Regions from separate parts of the Allosaccharopolyspora coralli genome, predicted to be linked through region 1. Evidence: riboswitches for the same ligand, from Rfam matches in the RefSeq annotation. Region 1 holds a riboswitch; the other holds the start of a gene.

Evidence for each region. A riboswitch is a leader RNA that binds a small molecule or an ion and turns the genes downstream of it on or off. The one in region 1 is predicted to bind cobalamin.
Region 2: it holds a riboswitch for cobalamin, as region 1 does, so the genes downstream of both, metE (5-methyltetrahydropteroyltriglutamate--homocysteine S-methyltransferase) here and GIY23_RS16935 (putative cobaltochelatase) in region 1, are expected to answer to the same signal.

What each region holds. Positions count from the first base shown of each region.
Region 1 covers NZ_CP045929.1:3,635,480-3,644,031, forward strand. Annotated here, with positions in the region: gene GIY23_RS16925 (cobyrinate a,c-diamide synthase) at 1-803, opposite strand, end outside; gene cobO (cob(I)yrinic acid a,c-diamide adenosyltransferase) at 797-1,411, opposite strand; gene GIY23_RS16935 (putative cobaltochelatase) at 1,855-3,963, opposite strand; cobalamin riboswitch at 4,016-4,143, opposite strand; gene GIY23_RS16940 (GNAT family N-acetyltransferase) at 4,251-4,742, opposite strand; gene GIY23_RS16945 (LysE family translocator) at 5,140-5,775, shown strand; gene GIY23_RS16950 (S1 family peptidase) at 5,838-6,698, opposite strand; gene GIY23_RS16955 (YbhB/YbcL family Raf kinase inhibitor-like protein) at 7,144-7,689, shown strand; gene GIY23_RS16960 (VanZ family protein) at 7,765-8,552, shown strand, end outside.
Region 2 covers NZ_CP045929.1:3,833,288-3,841,839, reverse strand. Annotated here, with positions in the region: gene GIY23_RS17865 (helix-turn-helix transcriptional regulator) at 1-784, shown strand, start outside; gene GIY23_RS17860 (tetratricopeptide repeat protein) at 1,000-2,157, opposite strand; gene metE (5-methyltetrahydropteroyltriglutamate--homocysteine S-methyltransferase) at 2,460-4,739, opposite strand; cobalamin riboswitch at 4,869-5,123, opposite strand; gene GIY23_RS17850 (ABC transporter ATP-binding protein) at 5,537-6,310, shown strand; gene GIY23_RS17845 (enoyl-CoA hydratase/isomerase family protein) at 6,375-7,157, shown strand; gene GIY23_RS17840 (class I SAM-dependent methyltransferase) at 7,208-7,993, shown strand; gene GIY23_RS17835 (class I SAM-dependent methyltransferase) at 7,993-8,552, shown strand, end outside.

The sequences.
Region 1 (8,552 bases):
GTGAAGGCCGGGCCACCGGCCACCGCCACGACCGGTCGCGAGACTTGCCTGGTGACCTCGGTCGACGGGTCCCAGGCCGGGCACGAGAATCCGGGCGCAGCCCGAGCCACGTGCTGCACCGCGTCGAGGTCGACACCGGACTCGACCGCGTCGGCCATCGACTCCACCGCTTCCCGCGCGGCGGCTCCGTGCTCGGCGACCGTCACCAGACCGAGATGCCGGGACGGCACCTCCAATCCCGAAGTGCGGCGCAGCGCGCCGAGAACGGGCAAACCTGCCGCCTCCGACGCCTCCCGCAGCACCTCTTCGTGACGGTCCGAACCGACCCGGTTCAGAATCACACCGCCGATCCGGACACCGGGCTGATAGCTGCGAAAACCGTGCAGCAAGGCCGCGATGCTCTGCCCCTGCCCGGTCACGTCGACCACGAGCACGACCGGCGCGTCGAGCAGACCGGCGACGTGCGCGGTCGAACCGATCGCGGGACCGTCCGCCGGACCCGCACCGATGCGACCGTCGAACAGGCCCATGACGCCTTCGACGACGGACAGGTCCGCGTCGGCTCTCCCGTGCGTGAACAACGGGCCGATGCGCTCGTCACCGACCAGCACCGGGTCGAGATTGCGACCGGGTCGCCCGGCGGCGAGCCGATGGTAGCCGGGGTCGATGTAGTCCGGACCCACCTTGAACGGAGCCACGTCGACACCACGTCGACGCAACGCCGCGAGCAGCCCGGTGGCGACCGTGGTCTTGCCGTGTCCGGACGCGGGCGCGGCGATCACCACGCGGGCGTCACTCACCACTCGATGCCTTTCTGTCCCTTCTGGCCGGCGTCCATCGGGTGCTTGACCTTCGACGTCGCCAAGACCAGATCAGCGGCCGCACACAACGAGTCCGGAGCGTTCCGACCGGTGATGACCACATGCTGGTGTCCAGGACGGTCCCGCAACGTGGTCACGACCTCGTCGACGTCGACCCACCCCCAGTGCAGCGGATACGTGAACTCGTCGAGCACGTACATGCCGTGCTGCTCGGTCTCGAGCCTCCGGCGGATCTCCTGCCAGCCCTCGAGCGCAGCCGCGGCATGATCCTCCTCGCTGCCCTTCTTGCGGGACCAGGACCAGCCCTCACCCATCTTGTGCCACTCGACCGGGCCACCCTCGCCTGTCTGCGCGTGCAGGGCACCGAGTGCGCGGAAGGCCGATTCCTCACCCACACGCCACTTCGCGGATTTCACGAACTGGAACACGCCGATCGACCAGCCCTGGTTCCACCCACGCAACGCCATACCGAACGCGGCGGTGGACTTGCCCTTCATCTCGCCGGTGTGCACGGCCACCAGCGGGCGGTTCCGGCGCTGGCGCGTGGTGAGTCCGTCGGCGGGCACGGTCGAAGGCTTTCCCTGTGGCATGCGCCGAGCCTAGACGCTCGGTGCTCGGCTGCGGGCGCTCCGGAGGGATTCACCACGTGGCCCGGTCAGCGGGGAAAGAGGGCTGTCGCCGTGTCGTGCCAGCGGCGGAGTCGCTGAACGGTCACCACGTACCCAGCCCGACCACCAGCGGGTTCTCAGCGCCCTCCTCGCGAGGACAGCGATATCGCTGCGTAGGTCGCTACTCGAGAAATCGATCCCGCAGCGAGGAGGGCGCTGAGGTTCCGCCACCCCACCACCGAGCAAGCCCTTCCGAAAGGACTTCTTAGCTATGGAAAAGCCCCCGCACTCAACCAGCCTGGGGGTCACCGGGAGTACGGGGGCTCTTCACGGTCCACCCCTGGGGGTCGGGTGGACACATCCCCATAATACCAACGACACGCGCCGGGAGCCGCATCGACTCCCCCGCGTCGCCGCCGGAACGTTCACGCGGCTCGGACGGTGTCCGGGCGTGCCGCGCGAACGACACCGGCGACGCTGTCCGCCGAGAGTTCCTCCAGCCGCAGGCACGGTCCTTCCAGTGCGGTTGCGATCTCGGGAGCAAGACCGAGGCGGACGTGCCCGCTCTCGCAGTCCACGACGACGGACGAGACGTCGAGATCCGCAAGCAGCCGCGCGGCTCGCATGGCATCGTCGACGGACTCCCGGGAGCGTTGACGGCCGGTGACTTCCCCGTGTTTCACCGGCACGGTCGCCTTGCCGTCGGTGAGCAGCACGAGCAGCGGTCTGCGCTGCGGATCACGCATCCGTTCCGTGGTCACGACCTTCCGTGCGGTGAGCAGGCCGTCCGCCAACGGTGTCCGGCCTCCGGTCCGCAGCTCGCGCATCCGGCTCGCGGCGATGTCCACAGAGGAGGTCGGGGGCAGCGCGAGCTCGGCGTCGTCGCCACGGAAGGTCACCACACCGACCTTGTCCCGCCGCTGGTAGGCGTCGGTGAGCAACGACAGCACAGCGCCACTCACGGCGGACATGCGCTCGCGCGCGGCCATCGAGCCCGAGGCGTCGACCACGAACAACACGAGATTGCCCTCCCGGCCTTCCCGGACGGCACGCCGGAGGTCGTCCTGACGCAGCACCAGGCCGGGACCACGACGGCCTCGCGCCGATTGATGTGGTGCCGCCGCCGCTACGGTCGCGGGAAGGTGCACACCGGAACCATCCACTGTGGAGGAGCGAACGACCTGGCCCGACCGGGACCGGGCGCGCGAACGGCGACCGGGCGCTCCCTCGCCGACGCCGGGAACCTCCAGGAGGCGCGCGCGGAAGGACGGCGCGGGAACCGCGGGCGGCCGTTCCGACGAGGCGTTGCCCTCGGGGGCACCCTGCGATTCACCGTCTCCGGTGGACTCGGACGGCTCCGGCTGCCGAGCACCACCACCGCCGTCCGGCGGGCCGTCCCCGCCGCCGTCGGGGTCGTCGTCCCCGTCGTCGGGCCCTCCGTTCCCGGCATCCCCGTCGTCAGGTCCGCCCTGGCCGTCGTCCGGACCTTCCGACTCGTCACCGGCGTGCTCCGCGGCGTCGGAGAGCGCCTGTTGCAGCTGCTCCTCCTCGACACCCGGCTCGTCGAACGGGTCGCGCCTGCGGCGATGCGGCAACGCCAACCGTGCCGCGGCCTCGACGTCGACCTCGGCCACTGCGTCCGCGCCGCGCCACGCCGCGTGTGCCACCGCGGTCCGCGCCAGCACCAAATCCGCTCGCATCCCGTCGACCTCGAACGCCGCGCACAACGCGGCGATCCGGCGCAGCTCAGCGTCCGGCAGCGACACCGTGCCCAGTCGAGCCTGGGCCGCGGCGATTCGTTCGGCGAGCTCCGCGTCCTCGGACTCCCAGGACCGGGCGAAACCGTCCGGGTCGGACTCGAACGCGAGTCGACGGCGCACGACCTCGGTGCGCGTGTCCACGTCGCGGGAGGCTGCCACCTGCACCGTGAGGCCGAACCGGTCGAGCAGCTGCGGCCGCAGCTCGCCCTCCTCCGGATTCATCGTGCCCACCAGCAAGAACGAGGCCGCGTGTGAGACCGACACACCCTCACGCTCCACGTGCGCGCGGCCCATCGCCGCCGCATCGAGCAGCAGATCCACCAGGTGGTCGTGCAGGAGGTTGACCTCGTCGACGTAGAGCACGCCCCGGTTCGCCGACGCGAGCAATCCCGGCTGGTACGCCCGGACTCCGTCGGAGAGAGCACGTTCCAGGTCGAGTGAGCCGACGAGCCGATCCTCGGTCGCGCCCACCGGGAGCTCCACCAGCTGCGCAGGGCGCGTCTCAGCCGCCGTGGCGTCGTGCGGGGCATCAGGGCAGTCCTCGTCGACGGCCACGGGCGAGCAGCCGAAGCGGCAGCCGGGCACGACGTCGAGCGCAGGCAGCAGCGCGGAGAGTGCACGCACCACCGTCGACTTCGCGGTTCCCTTCTCGCCGCGCACCAGCACCCCGCCGATGCCGGGGTGTACCGCGTTGAGCAGCAGGGCCAGCCGCATGTCGTCGTGCCCCACGATCGCGGAGAACGGGTACTGCGACCTCGTGCGAGCAGCGGTCATGCCAGAGTCCTTCCTCGGGTGTCGGACGCCCCGGGTCGACGTGCGCGAGGGGCAGTGTCCTGACTCCCGGATCCGCGCGTACCTCCGGCCTTCCCAGGGTGCACACCCCGGTGGCTCGCGTGGGAGGTCGCTCCCCGGTCACAGTGGCGCCGACCGTGCCGGATTCACACCGGCTTCCTGCGGGGTGCCACGCCCCGAACCCCTCGCTGGGATCCACGGCATCGTCTCAGAGGGCAGCTAGGAACGTGGGTGGGTGGTCCAGGACCGGCGCCCCAGTTCGCGGCCGGTCAGCCGGTTCGGTCGGGTTCCCGGCGCATCGCGACGTGGGGGATCCCTTCCTCCCGATACGGTTCGCCATGCTCGACGAAACCGAAGGATCGGTAGAAACCGAGCGCATGAGTCTGCGCGGACATCTCGATCGGCGCACCGCTGAAGTCGTCGACCGCGACGCGCATCAACTCCCGGCCCACTCCGGTGCCACGCGCGGATTTCGCGACGCACACCCGCCCGATGTGCACGGTGGCGTCGGAGTCGCACAACACCCGCAGGTAGCCGACCATCTCCCGCTCGCCCTTCTCACCGAACTCGTCCGACTCGCCGGTGATCCAGTAGTGCCGGGTGCTCGGTTCCAGGTCGCGTCCGTCCAGTTCGGACTCGGGTGGGCACTCCTGCTCGATCACGAAGACGGACAGGCGCAGCCACAGGATGCGATACAGGTCCCGAGGATCGAGGTCCGCGACCGAGGCTCGGTGCACCGCCGTCGGCGACTGCGCATTCATGCCTGTTCCCTATCACAACGCCACATCGCACACAGCATTGCCGGGCGTCGCGACCGGTCTCGGCGCCACGACACCTCGCAAGTGCCGACACGAGCCGTGCTCAATCGCGCACGCATCGCATTCTTCGGCCTTCCTTTCGTGACTCGCGGCACACGTCATGCCGATATCGCGTGATCCGGGCGTGATCCAGTTCGCAGGAGTGTCACCTCACATCCAAGTCCGACGACATCGGGATAATCTTTCGATACGATCGTTCCCGGCGGGAAAATTTGCTTCCCTTGCGCCGTCAGCGACGACTGTGCTTCGCCTCACTTCTGCGCGTGCCACTGACACCGCTGTCTTCGAACACCATCGCCGCGCGCACCGCGCGTGCATTCGGAAAGGACGGAACAACGTCATGCTTCTGGACTTCAGTCCGCTGCCGGCTTTTCTCGTCGCCAGCATGGTCGTGGTCCTCACACCCGGTGTGGACGTGTTCCTCCTGTTGCGTACCTCCCTTCGCTCCGGCATCCGGCCGGGACTGCTCGCCCTCGCCGGGATCCACACCGCCAGCGTGATCCAGGTCGGCGTCGTCATCTCCGGGCTCGGCGCACTCATCACGCAGAACCCGGCCGTGCTCTCCGTCCTCAAGTGGCTCGGCGCCGCCTACCTCGTCTACCTCGCGGCCACGATCCTGCGCGGCCTGTGGCTCACGAGGCAGGAGACCGCAGACCTCGACGCACCCGCCACGGCCGGGCTGCGCGAGGCCAACCCGTACCTGCGCGGGTTCTTCAGCAACATCACCAACCCGAAGATGCTGCTGTTCAGCCTCGCGTTCCTGCCTCAGTTCGTCGGCTCGTCACCGCAACCGGCCGCCCAGCTCGTCATGCTCGGCGTCGTGTTCCTCGTCGTCGCCGCGATCTGGGAAATCTCGATCGTGGTCGGCGCCGCCCGCATCGCGAGCAAGCTTCGAGACCCGCGCGTGGCCCGGACGCTGGACGCGGTGAGCGCCGCCGCCTTCCTCACCATCTCCGTCGGGCTCGTCGCGACCTGACCTCGCTGCGGGCGGCATCCGCCGCCCGCAGCCGGCCACGTGGATCAACCCGCGTCCTCAGCTCAAGCGGCAGGCTGGGGCGCCGGTCCGCCGGAGGCCGGGGCGGCGACCTCCCCGTCACCGACGTGCTGACGCAGGAAGTCCTCGTAGGACGCCACTCGTGTGTACACGCCCGGCGTCTCCGGACGAGCGCACCCGTTGCCCCACGAGACGATGCCGATCAGCTTGTCTCCCGCGACGAGCGGGCCACCCGAGTCGCCCTGGCAGCTGTCGACACCACCCTCCGGCAGGCCGGCGCACACCATCGAGTCGGCCGAGAACCCCGGGTTCGCCTCGGCGCAGTCCGCGTCGGCGGCCACCGGTGGATGCGCCTTGCGCAGCGTGGTGGACGGGCTACCGCCCTCCGACGTCGCACCCCAGCCGAGCACCGTCGTCAGCGTTCCCGCTCGGTAGAGCGAGTCGTCGGCGGAGGTGGCGAGCTCCAAGGGCCGCTGGTTCAGTGCACTCGCGAGCGTCAACACCGCGATGTCGGCGCCGAGGTTCGGGCTTCCGTACTCGGGGTGCGTGGCGATCCCGCCGACCGCGGCAACCGCGCCGCCGTCGCCCCGTGTGTCCTGCCTGCCCGCCACGATCTCGATGTTCTCCGGCCGCTCGGAGTCCACACAGTGCGCGGCCGTCACGACCTTGTCCGGCGCGACGAGCGTGCCGCCGCAGAACTGGGCACCCTGCTCGGCCAGGTACACGGTGAACGGATACTCCGCGATGTCGGCCTCGGAGCCGCCGACAACGCGCGTCTGCGGTGGCCCCGGACCGTCGGCCTTCGACGGCGCGGCATCGACGGATGCGGCGCTCAGCGCCGACGACACGATCGCAACGGTGAGCACTCCGGTCCACGCTCCCGCACGACGCAAGGTCCGTCCCATGGCGATGTCTCCTCCCCGGCGAGGCCCCGGTGGCCGTCGCCTCACTGCGCGTCAGTCTCGCCGAGCTGAACAGAGCGACCCCGCCGCGACCAGCGACACCTCTCCGACGCCACTCGAAACGGTGATCATCGACCGGAAACGACCACTCGACGGTGGGATACCGACACACGCGCGGCGTGTCGGCTGTCCTTCCCGGCCGCGAGGGTCGACGCGTCCTCAGGGGGCGCGTCCGTCCACTCCGGACCGTCTCGTCCCGATCGCCGCCGGATTCCGCTCCCACCGGGAAAGCCCCCGCCGGGGACGCTAGGCTGGGGAGGGCGAGGTGATCTTCCGGTCACCGGCACGACGCGCGGCAGTCGGCCCGCCGGGTCGCGCCCGCAGTGCCCGATCGTCCATGCGTGACCTGCACGAACCGACACGGTCTCCGAACGAGAGGAATGCCGGCATGAGCCTGGAGCGCCCGACCGACCCGGACCCGTACACCCTGTTGCCGGAGGTGCCGGCGTTCACCGTCACCTCCACCGACGTCGCCGACGGCGACAAGCTCTCGCTCACCCACGTCTTCGACGGCATGGGAGCCGGTGGCGAGAACCGCTCGCCGCAGCTGAGCTGGCGAGACTTCCCGGAGACCACCAGGAGTTTCGTGGTGACCTGCTTCGACCCCGATGCCCCGATCCCCGGCGGCTTCTGGCACTGGGTCGTCGTCGACATCCCGGTCGGAGTCACCGAACTGGCCCACGACGCTGGCAACCGCTCCGGCAGCGGGTTGCCCGATGGCGCCTTTCATGTCACCAACGACCTGGGCGAGAAGGCCTACGGCGGCGCGGCACCGCCCCCCGGTGATCGCCCGCACCGCTACTACTTCGTGGTGCACGCGGTCGACACCGACAAGCTCGGCGTCGACGACACCGTCAGCCCGGCCGTCGTGAGCTTCACGCTCGCCTTCCACACCGTCGGCCGCGCGATCATCACCCCGACCTACGCGCACTGACCTGCACCGCTGGTGCCGGTGCGCCGACACCGGCACCAGCGGTACGATCTCGGAGACGAGCGGGACGGAGTAGCTGTGAGCGTCCGGGTGCTCCCGGCCTTCGTCGCCGTGATCATCGCGGTCGTCCTCGCGCTCGTCCTGTTCGTGCCGTTCGTCGCCCGGGCGCACCGCCGCCACGGACACCTCGGCCCCGGGCGTACGTTTCTGCACTTCGCCGCACTGCTGTACGCGTTGGGGCTGGCGGCCTACGTCCTGATCCCGCTCCCGCCGACCGGTCCCGGGTTCTGTGCCGCGCTCGCGCATCTCACACCTCAATGGGAGCCGCTCCGCTGGCTCGCGGGTCTTCCCCGCCCCGGTTCGGCCGCCGACGTCACCTCGCTGCTCTCGTACTCCACGGTTCAGCAGTTCGGCTTCAACGTGCTGCTGTTCGTACCGCTCGGCATGCTCGCCCGCCACCTCGCACGCGCGGGTGTCCCGCTCACCGTGCTGCTCGGGTTCGCGACGTCGCTGTTCGTGGAGCTGACCCAGCTGACCGGCATCTGGTTTCTGTACCCGTGCCCGTACCGACTGTTCGATGTGGACGATCTACTCGCGAACACGCTGGGAGCGGCGTTCGGGAGTGCGTTGGCGCCCGTACTGCGACTGGTGTCCGGTCCCGCCGGCAGCGACGCAGGCGAGCCGAGACCGGTCGGTGTCGGACGACGGCTCCTCGGAATGGTGTGCGACGCGTTGCTGCTGTGGTGGTGCGGCAGTGCTGTGCTGCGCGCCTCGGAAGTACTGCTGCGTGAAACACCATGGGAGGGCACGATCGCCGCACGCACCCTCGCGCTGTGGTTCACGCCTGCGTTCGCACTGCTGTTGTG
Region 2 (8,552 bases), 200 kb from region 1:
CCGGATGGGGGCCGGAACGGCGCTGCCGCCGTTACTGCTCGACGACGACGAAGCAGTCGCGGCGGCCGTGGCGCTGCGGACGGCCGCGAGCAGCCGCGTGTCCGGTATCGGTGAGATCGCCTTGCGCGCCCTTGCGAAACTCGAACAGGTCCTGCCGAAACGCCTGCGGCAGCAGGTCGCGGCGCTCGCGGACGCGACGACTGCGGTGACGGGCGTGCGCACGGACGCGCCGGACACCGACCCGGAGCTACTGACGGTCGTTGCCGCCGCGTGCCGGGACCACGAGTCGGTGACCTTCGAGCACCGCGCGCGGGACGGTGCCGCGACCTCACGCCGGGTCGAGCCGCAGGGCCTGGTCACCGTGCGCGGCCTCTGGTATCTCGTCGCATTCGACCTCGCGCGGGAAGACTGGCGCACGTTCCGGCTCGACCGTGTGCACGGACTCGCGACGACACGCCGGAGGTTCACGCCTCGCCCTCCACCTGCGCCGGATCTCGCCGAGTACGTCGCGAGGTCGCTCGCGAGTGCGCCCTACCGCTACGCACTCACCGCGACAGTGCAGGCGTCGGCAGAGTCGGTGTCGGGGCGACTGCTCGCCCCGTTGCCTGGCCGGATCGAAAGGCTCGGGGACGACCTGTGCCGGGTGCACCTCGGTTCCGATCGGATCGACACCGTGGTGCAGGATCTCGTCGCACTCGACGCGCCGTACACGGTGGACTGTTCGGAGGCCGTCGCGGAGCAGCTCCGTGCCACCGCGAACCGGCTGACGGAGGGGTTGCGCTGAGCTCAGAGGGCATCTGGGGGTAGGTGGTCCAGTGTCGTCGCCTGAGTTCGCACCTCGCGGTGTTGGGGTCCTCTTGAGTACCACGTTGACGCGGCGACAACCCCTGCCTTGCGAGGCACGCACTCCGAACGCCGGAGCGTCTCGCCGTGCCGGGGCTGATCGCGACTGAGGCGTCGTGCCCTACGAGGCACCAATGGCAGATCCCAGACGCACTGTCAGACCGACAGGCGCTGCCGCGTCGCGCGAACGCGCGGCCACCAGTCGGCGCAAGCCTCGGCCTTGTCCAGCGCGAGGCGAGCGGAAGCATTGTCGCGCAGAGCCATGTGTGCGCGTGCCACCGTCACGTGATCGTCGGCGCGCGACATCGGGCTGGTCGCATGGTCCGCGCTGGTTTCGGCGAGTTCGATCGCCTGCTCGGGCTCGTCGTCGAGCAGTGCCAGCAGCGCCCGGGTGCCGCCGAGCTTGAACTCCGGGTAGCCGAGTGCGATGGCGTCGGTGAGCGCTTTCCGCGAGATCGGCAGCAGCGTCTCGGCATCGGCCTGACCGGACTCGACCGCCGTCAGGCCGAGACCCGCGAGCCCGGCGAGCGTGTACGACAGCTCCCTCGGCGGGATGTCGTGTGTCGACATGTGGCCCAACAGCAGTGCCACGGCCTGCGCGTACTCGCCGCGTGCCTCCAGCATCGTCACCTGGCACGAGTTCGTGGTGTTCAAGTCCGGATGCGCGGCCGACAACTCGTCCACCACGGCTTGTGCGGCGTCGACATCGCCGGACTTGAGCAACTCGTAACTCTGCGCCGCGTACGGGCCCGCGCAGAACTCGGTCCGCTTCGGCTCGGGCATGCGGGGCAGCCCGAACAGCAGCCAGCCCGTCGAGGTCGTCAGCGGCGCGCGGCGCGGCCACAGTTTCGAGATCATCAAGGGTGTCGCGGCGACGAGCACACCTCTCCAGAACGAACCGTCGGTGAGCAACCACACGCTGACGACGGAGGCGATGCCCGCGAGCGCCGAGGTCAGGCCCGCCAGCCAGCACCGCAAGATCACCGGGGAACGCCAGGGGCCGATCTCGGAGGCCAGCACCACGGGCAGCGCTCGGACGGTGAATGTCGTGCGACGCCAGGTCCAGGACACGAGGCCGCGCATCGCACCGAGCTCGACGTGACGCACCCGCAGACCGAACACCGCCGAGCCGATCAGCAGCCCCGACTGGGTGACCATCGGGAGGGTGATCACGCCGACCAGGGCGCCGAGCGCCCCGAACACGAAGCCGCCGAAGCCGCCCCCGGAGAAGGTCTCGACGATCGCTACGGCGATCAGGCCCAGCACGGTCGCCGACAGCCACGGCCTCGACGTCAGCACACGCAGTGTTCGCACGAGCCCAGGAGCCTACGGGATCGCCCGAACCTCCACGGCAGCTTTCGGCGACAAACGACCCAGCAACGCGCCTCAGCGACCGCTGCCCGTGCACCGAGCGCGAGCCGCCCGCACGCTGCCGCCGAGCAGCACGGGCGGCCCGCGCGTGACAGTAAGGGAACTTTCCGCGCACTGGTGACAGGAATGTTCCCTTACTGTCACCGTCGCCCCGGTAAGGCAGCCGGGGCGGAGCGAGTCGCGGCGCGAGGTGGGAAGACGCCGCGACTCGGCGACGGGCCGGGTCGCTCGCCGACCCGGTCAGGTCACTCCAGGGACTTCCTGACCTGCTTCGTCGCCTCGACCATGTGGCGCAGCGCAGGCTCGACCTCCGCGTAGCCACGGGTCTTGAGGCCACAGTCCGGATTCACCCAGATCCGATCCGCCGGCACCGAGGCGAGCGCGTCGCGCAGCAACCGCTGCACCTCGTCGATCTCCGGAACCCGCGGCGAGTGGATGTCGTAGACCCCGGGACCGACTCCGCGGCCGAACCCGACCGCGTTGAGATCGTCGAGGACTTCCATCCGGGATCGGGCAGCCTCGATGCTCGTCACGTCCGCGTCGAGCGACACGATCGCGTCGATGACGTCACCGAACTCCGAGTAGCACAGATGCGTGTGGATCTGTGTCGCGTCGCTCGCGCCGGCCGTCGACAGGCGGAACGAGTCCACCGCCCACTTCAGGTACTCCGGACGTTGCGAGGCACGCAGCGGCAGCAGTTCCCGCAGTGCCGGCTCGTCGACCTGGACCACGCCGATCCCTGCGGATTCCAGGTCCGAGACCTCGTCCCGGATGGCCAGACCCACCTGCGCGGCGGTGTCGGCGAGTGGCTGGTCGTCGCGGACGAACGACCACGCCAGGATCGTCACCGGGCCGGTGAGCATGCCCTTGACCGGCTTGGCGGTGAACTTCTGGGCCGCCCTCGCCCATTCCACGGTCATGGAATTCGGCCGCGACACGTCGCCGAACAGGATCGGCGGTCGCACGCAGCGCGACCCGTACGACTGCACCCACCCGTTGTCGGTGGAAGCGAACCCGGCGAGGTACTCGGAGAAGTACTGCACCATGTCGTTGCGTTCCGGCTCGCCGTGCACCAGCACGTCCAGTCCCAGGTCCTCCTGGAGCGTGATCACCCGTTCGATCTCGTCGAGCATGCGCTGACGGTAGTCGGCAGCCGCGATAGTGCCGTTGCGCAGCGCGGCGCGTGCCTTGCGGACCTCGCTGGTCTGCGGGAAGGACCCGATCGTGGTGGTCGGCAGCACCGGTAGCTTCAACGCGTTCTGCTGAGCCGTGCGCCGTGTCTCGTAGGCGGACCGTCGCACGTCCGACTCGGTGAGCGAGCCCGTCCGGGAGCGGACCGTGTCGTCGCGCAGGCGCGGTGAGTTCTTCCGGTCTTCCACGGCCTTCCGAGCGTGGTCCAGCTCTGCCGACACCGCCTCGCGACCGTCGCGGAGCGCGGTCTCGACCGTGACGACCTCGGCGACCTTCTGTTTCGCGAACGCCAGCCAGGAGGCGACCTGCGGGTCCAGCGACGTCTCCAGCTCCAGGTCGTAGGGCACGTGCAGCAGCGAGCACGAGGTGCTCACCGCGACTTCGGCTGCGGAACCGAGCAGTGTGGCCGCCGTGCCCAGAGCCGCGTCGAGGTCGGTGCGCCACACGTTGCGGCCGTCGACGACCCCGGCGACCAGGGTTTTGTCCCGCAGCTCCGTCGCGGTCGCGAGTGAGTCGGCAGTGGACTGTCCGGCGACGAGATCGACCCCGACTCCCTCCACCGGCGCCGACGCGAGTGCGGACAGTGCCTCACCGACCGGTCCGAAGTAGGTCGGCACGAAGATCTTCGGACGTTCGGTCAGCGCACCCAGCTTCCGGTAGGCGGCACGGAACTGCTCCAGTTCCGTCTGCGTGCGGTCGGCGGACAGCGCCGGTTCGTCGAGCTGGACCCACTCGACACCGGCCCGATGCAGCTCGCCGAGTAGCGTCGCGTACTCGGTGACGAGGTCATCCAACCGCTCCAGCGGCCGGAACCGCTCACCCGCCTGCTCCGAGGCCTTCGACAGCAGCAGGAACGTCACCGGCCCCACCAGCACCGGCCGAGTGGTGACGCCGAGTTCCGCGGCTTCCCGGTAGTGCTCCAGTGGCGTGCGGTCGGTGAGCGCGAACGACGTCTCCGGCCCGATCTCCGGGACGAGGTAGTGGTAGTTCGTGTCGAACCACTTCGTCATCTCCCACGGTGCGGTCGAGGCCACGCCGCGCGCCATCGCGAAGTACGTGTCCAGCGGGTTCAAGCCGAGGTCCCGGTAGCGCTGCGGTACCGCGCCGAACACGACGGCGGCATCGAGGACCTGGTCGTAGTAGGAGAAACTTCCCGGGATCGTGTTCAGCCCGGCGTCGCGCAACTCCCGCAACGAGTCGGTGCGCAGCGTCTTCGCGACCTCACGCAGTTCCGACTCGCTCGAGCGGTCGGCCCAGTAGCTCTCCAACGCGCGCTTGAGTTCGCGGCGCGGGCCGATCCGGGGGTATCCGAGCACGGTCGATCCAATGGTCACAGCTCTCTCCTCGCGAGCTCGACGACAAGGACGAGTCCGGGGAAGGCAGGAGGTGACGCGCGGCGCGGATCGCGGCGACGACCCGTACGTCCGCCCGGCCCACCCACGAGGCCCCGGACAGCGCACCCGTCCGGGTGCGCACCGATGGCAGGTCTTCGGACTCGCGGGCAGGTCCCTGACGGGACGGCCTACTGGTCGTCGGCTTCCCAGGGCCGTTGCGGCTCCCAGTGCCGTGTCCTTCCGCGGACGCGACGACGGTCGTTCCCACTCACCGCTGCGGGGCAGTCCCGGACTCGCACCGGGTTCCCTCTTGCCTCGTCGCCTCGCGCCCCGTGGCGTTCGGTGCCCGTGACGTGGCGACGAACCATCAGCACCAGCAGACACTACCGACGCGGCGCCGGAACACAACCGCGGAGCGGGTGACAGCAAGGGAACATTCCGCGCACACATGACCGTAAGGTTCCCTTCATCGCACCCGCCCACCCGGCGAAGCAGCCGGTCGGGGCCGGTGACAGGAAGGGAACTTTCCTGTCACGGATGACCGACAGTTCCCCTACTGTCACGCTGCTCACCCTGGGCGAGGTGGGCGGGATGACAGCAAGGGAACTTTCCGTGCACCGGTGACAGGAATGTTCCCTTGCTGTCATGCCCCACCCCGCCGGCCGGAAGGGGGGAACCGCGACAATGGGTGCGACGCGGGCGGCGAGCCCGGATCGGACATCATCGGCGGGCACGCGGCGGCACCGAGCGGCCCGGTCGTGCGGCGGGAGGTAGACGTGGAGGACCAGGTCATCCGGATGAGCGGGGTCACCGTCCGGCGGGGCTCGACCGCACTGCTCGCCGACGTCGACTGGGCGGTGGAGCTCGACGAGCGCTGGGTCGTGCTCGGTCCCAACGGCGCGGGCAAGACGACCATGCTCAAGCTCGCCGGCGCCGAGATGCATCCGACCGCGGGCATCGTCGGGATCCTCGACGAGACGCTGGGCCGCACCGACGTCTTCGAACTGCGCCCCCGGATCGGCTTCAGCTCCGCGGCGACCGCACAGCGCGTCCCGACCGACGAGGTCGTGCGCGACGTCGTCGTCAGCGCCGGGTACTCCGTGATGGGCCGCTGGCGCGAGGAGTACGACGACCTCGACACCGACCGTGCGCTCGAACTGCTCGAACTGCTCGGTGTCGCGCATCTGGCCGAACGCACGTTCGGCACGCTCTCGGAAGGCGAGCGCAAACGGGTCGTCATCGCCAGGGCGATGATGACCGACCCGGAGCTGCTGCTGCTGGACGAGCCCGCCGCGGGACTCGACCTGGGCGGCCGGGAGGATCTCGTCGCCCGGCTGGCGGCGTTGGCGATGGACCCGGACGCGCCCGCGTCGGTGCTGGTCACCCATCATGTCGAGGAGATCCCGCCGGGGTTCACGCACGCGCTGCTGCTGCGCGAGGGTGCGGTCGTCGCGCAAGGACTGCTCGACGACGTGCTCACCGAGGACAACCTGTCGAAGACCTTCGATCAAGACCTGGAACTCACTCGCAGCGGCGACCGGTACTTCGCGCGCAGGCGAGTCACGTCGTAGGCGAGGCACGGGGCGGTGTGGGTAGCCTTCGGCTCGACACCGTGTCAACGAGGAGGGTGCTTTCGTGGGTGAGTTCGTCAGGCTCGAGGTCGAGGGCGGAATCGGCACGATCAGGCTCGATCGTCCGAAGATGAACGCGTTGAACCAGCAGATCGAGCAGGAGTTGCGCGAGGTGGCGGTCGAGGCCGCCGAACGGGACGACGTGCGGGCGGTCATCGTCTACGGCGGCGAGAAGGTCTTCGCCGCGGGCGCCGACATCAAGGAGATGGCCGACAAGTCCGCTACCGACATGGCCGTCAAGGAACAGCGCGGCCTCTCGCACGCGGTCAGTGCGGTCGCGGCGATCCCGAAACCGACGGTGGCCGCGATCGCCGGCTACGCGCTCGGCGGCGGGATGGAGCTGGCGCTGGCCTGCGACCGCCGCATCGCGACGAACGACGCGCGAGTCGGCCAGCCCGAGATTCTGCTCGGCGTGATCCCTGGGGCCGGCGGAACACAGCGGCTCGCGCGCCTGGTCGGTCCGAGCAAGGCGAAGGACATCATCTACACCGGCCGGTTCGTCGAGGCCGACGAGGCGCTCGCGATCGGCATGGTCGACGAGCTCGTCGAGCCGGGCGCGGTCTTCTCGGCCGCACAGCAGTGGGTCGCCCCGTTCGCGAAGGGGCCCGCTCGTGCGCTGGCGGCGGCGAAGGCCGCGATCGACGGCGGGCTCGACGTCGACCTGGACACCGGCCTGAAGATGGAGACGCACCTGTTCACGGCCGGGTTCGCCACCGAGGACCAGAAGATCGGCATGCGGTCGTTCATCGAGAGCGGGCCGGGTAAGGCCGAGTTCACCGGCAAGTGAGGGTCGGGCGGTCGCGTGCCCGCGCGACCGCCCACCGGCAGGGAGCGAATGTGACGGCGTTCTCCACCGACGACGCGGGACACGAGCAGCGCGCGGTGCTCACCGCTGCGGACGGGTTCGGTGAGCTGACCCGCCAGACACCGCACCGTCGTGTGCTGGCGCTCGGCGGTGGCGGCTTGCTCCCCGAGTTGCTGCGGCGAGGTCTGGTCGAGGAGGGTTCGGTCGTCGAGCCGTCACCCGCGCGGCTCGAATCGGTGCGGCTGGCGGCGAAGACCGTCGGTTTCGGCATCCGGGGCACGGTCGGCGAGTGGGACGAGTTGCCGTTCGCGGACGGCACTTTCGACGCCGTCGTGGGACTGGGCGCGTTGGGCCGGGTTCGCAACGTGCCTGCCGTTCTGCGGGAGACCTTGCGCGTGTTGGGGCCGAGTGGCCGCTTCGTGTTCGCCGGGGAACGGACGACTCTCGGATCTTTCACGAACCGGGCGGCGGACCGACTCGGCGCGTGGCTGTCCACGCGGGAACCCGGCGAGTCGCCGGCAGACGACGTTGCCGAGCTTCCGGTGCACCCGGAGGGCCTGGAACGTCTTGTGCTCCGGCTGGGGGCGGTGGACGTGCAAGCCCGGGGTGAGGATCTGTCCGCGGCGTGGTTCGGTCTTCCTGCCCGCACTGCGGAAGTGGTCCGCGGCGAGCTCGGGTCGTGGTGGGAGCCGTTCGTCCGGCGGTCCGCTCGTCATCTGTCCTGGGTGGACCGACGAGTGTCGGGTGCGCTCCCGCGTGAACTCTTCGGTGCGGTGACGCTGTCCGGTATGCAGACGCACGGCCTCGAGCGGCTGTAGTGGCGTACACCTTCGACACGGACGACGTCGCGTTTCTGCGTTCCGACGACGGCGCTGCGGTACTGGCCGAACTGGATCGTCGTCCACTCACGGCGAAGTCCAGAATGGACGACGTCGCGACTGCGCGGAGACTCGCAGGAGAGCGCTTTTCGTCCGCGGCACTGGAAACAGCGGTCCTACGCCGACGCGCCGAGTCCAAAGTGGCCGATCCGTCCCGGTGGTTGTTCACGGATCCGGCGCTGCAACAGGCGACGCCGGCCGAGGTCGCGCGACATCGGGCTCGCCGGCTGTCCGGCCGCGACGTGCACGACGTGACGTGCTCCGTCGGCGCGGACTTGCACGAGATCGCGACTCAGGCTTGGCACAGCGTGGGCTCCGATCTCGATTCCGTCCGGCTCGCGATGGCGCGGCACAATCTCCGCGAGACACGGGCGCTGCTCGTGCGTGCGGACGCGTTGCGCCCGACGACCCGAGCCACCGCGGTCGTCGCCGATCCGGCGCGACGGGACAGCGCGGGCAGGCGCACCTGGAAGGCCGCGGACCTTGTGCCGCGGCTGGA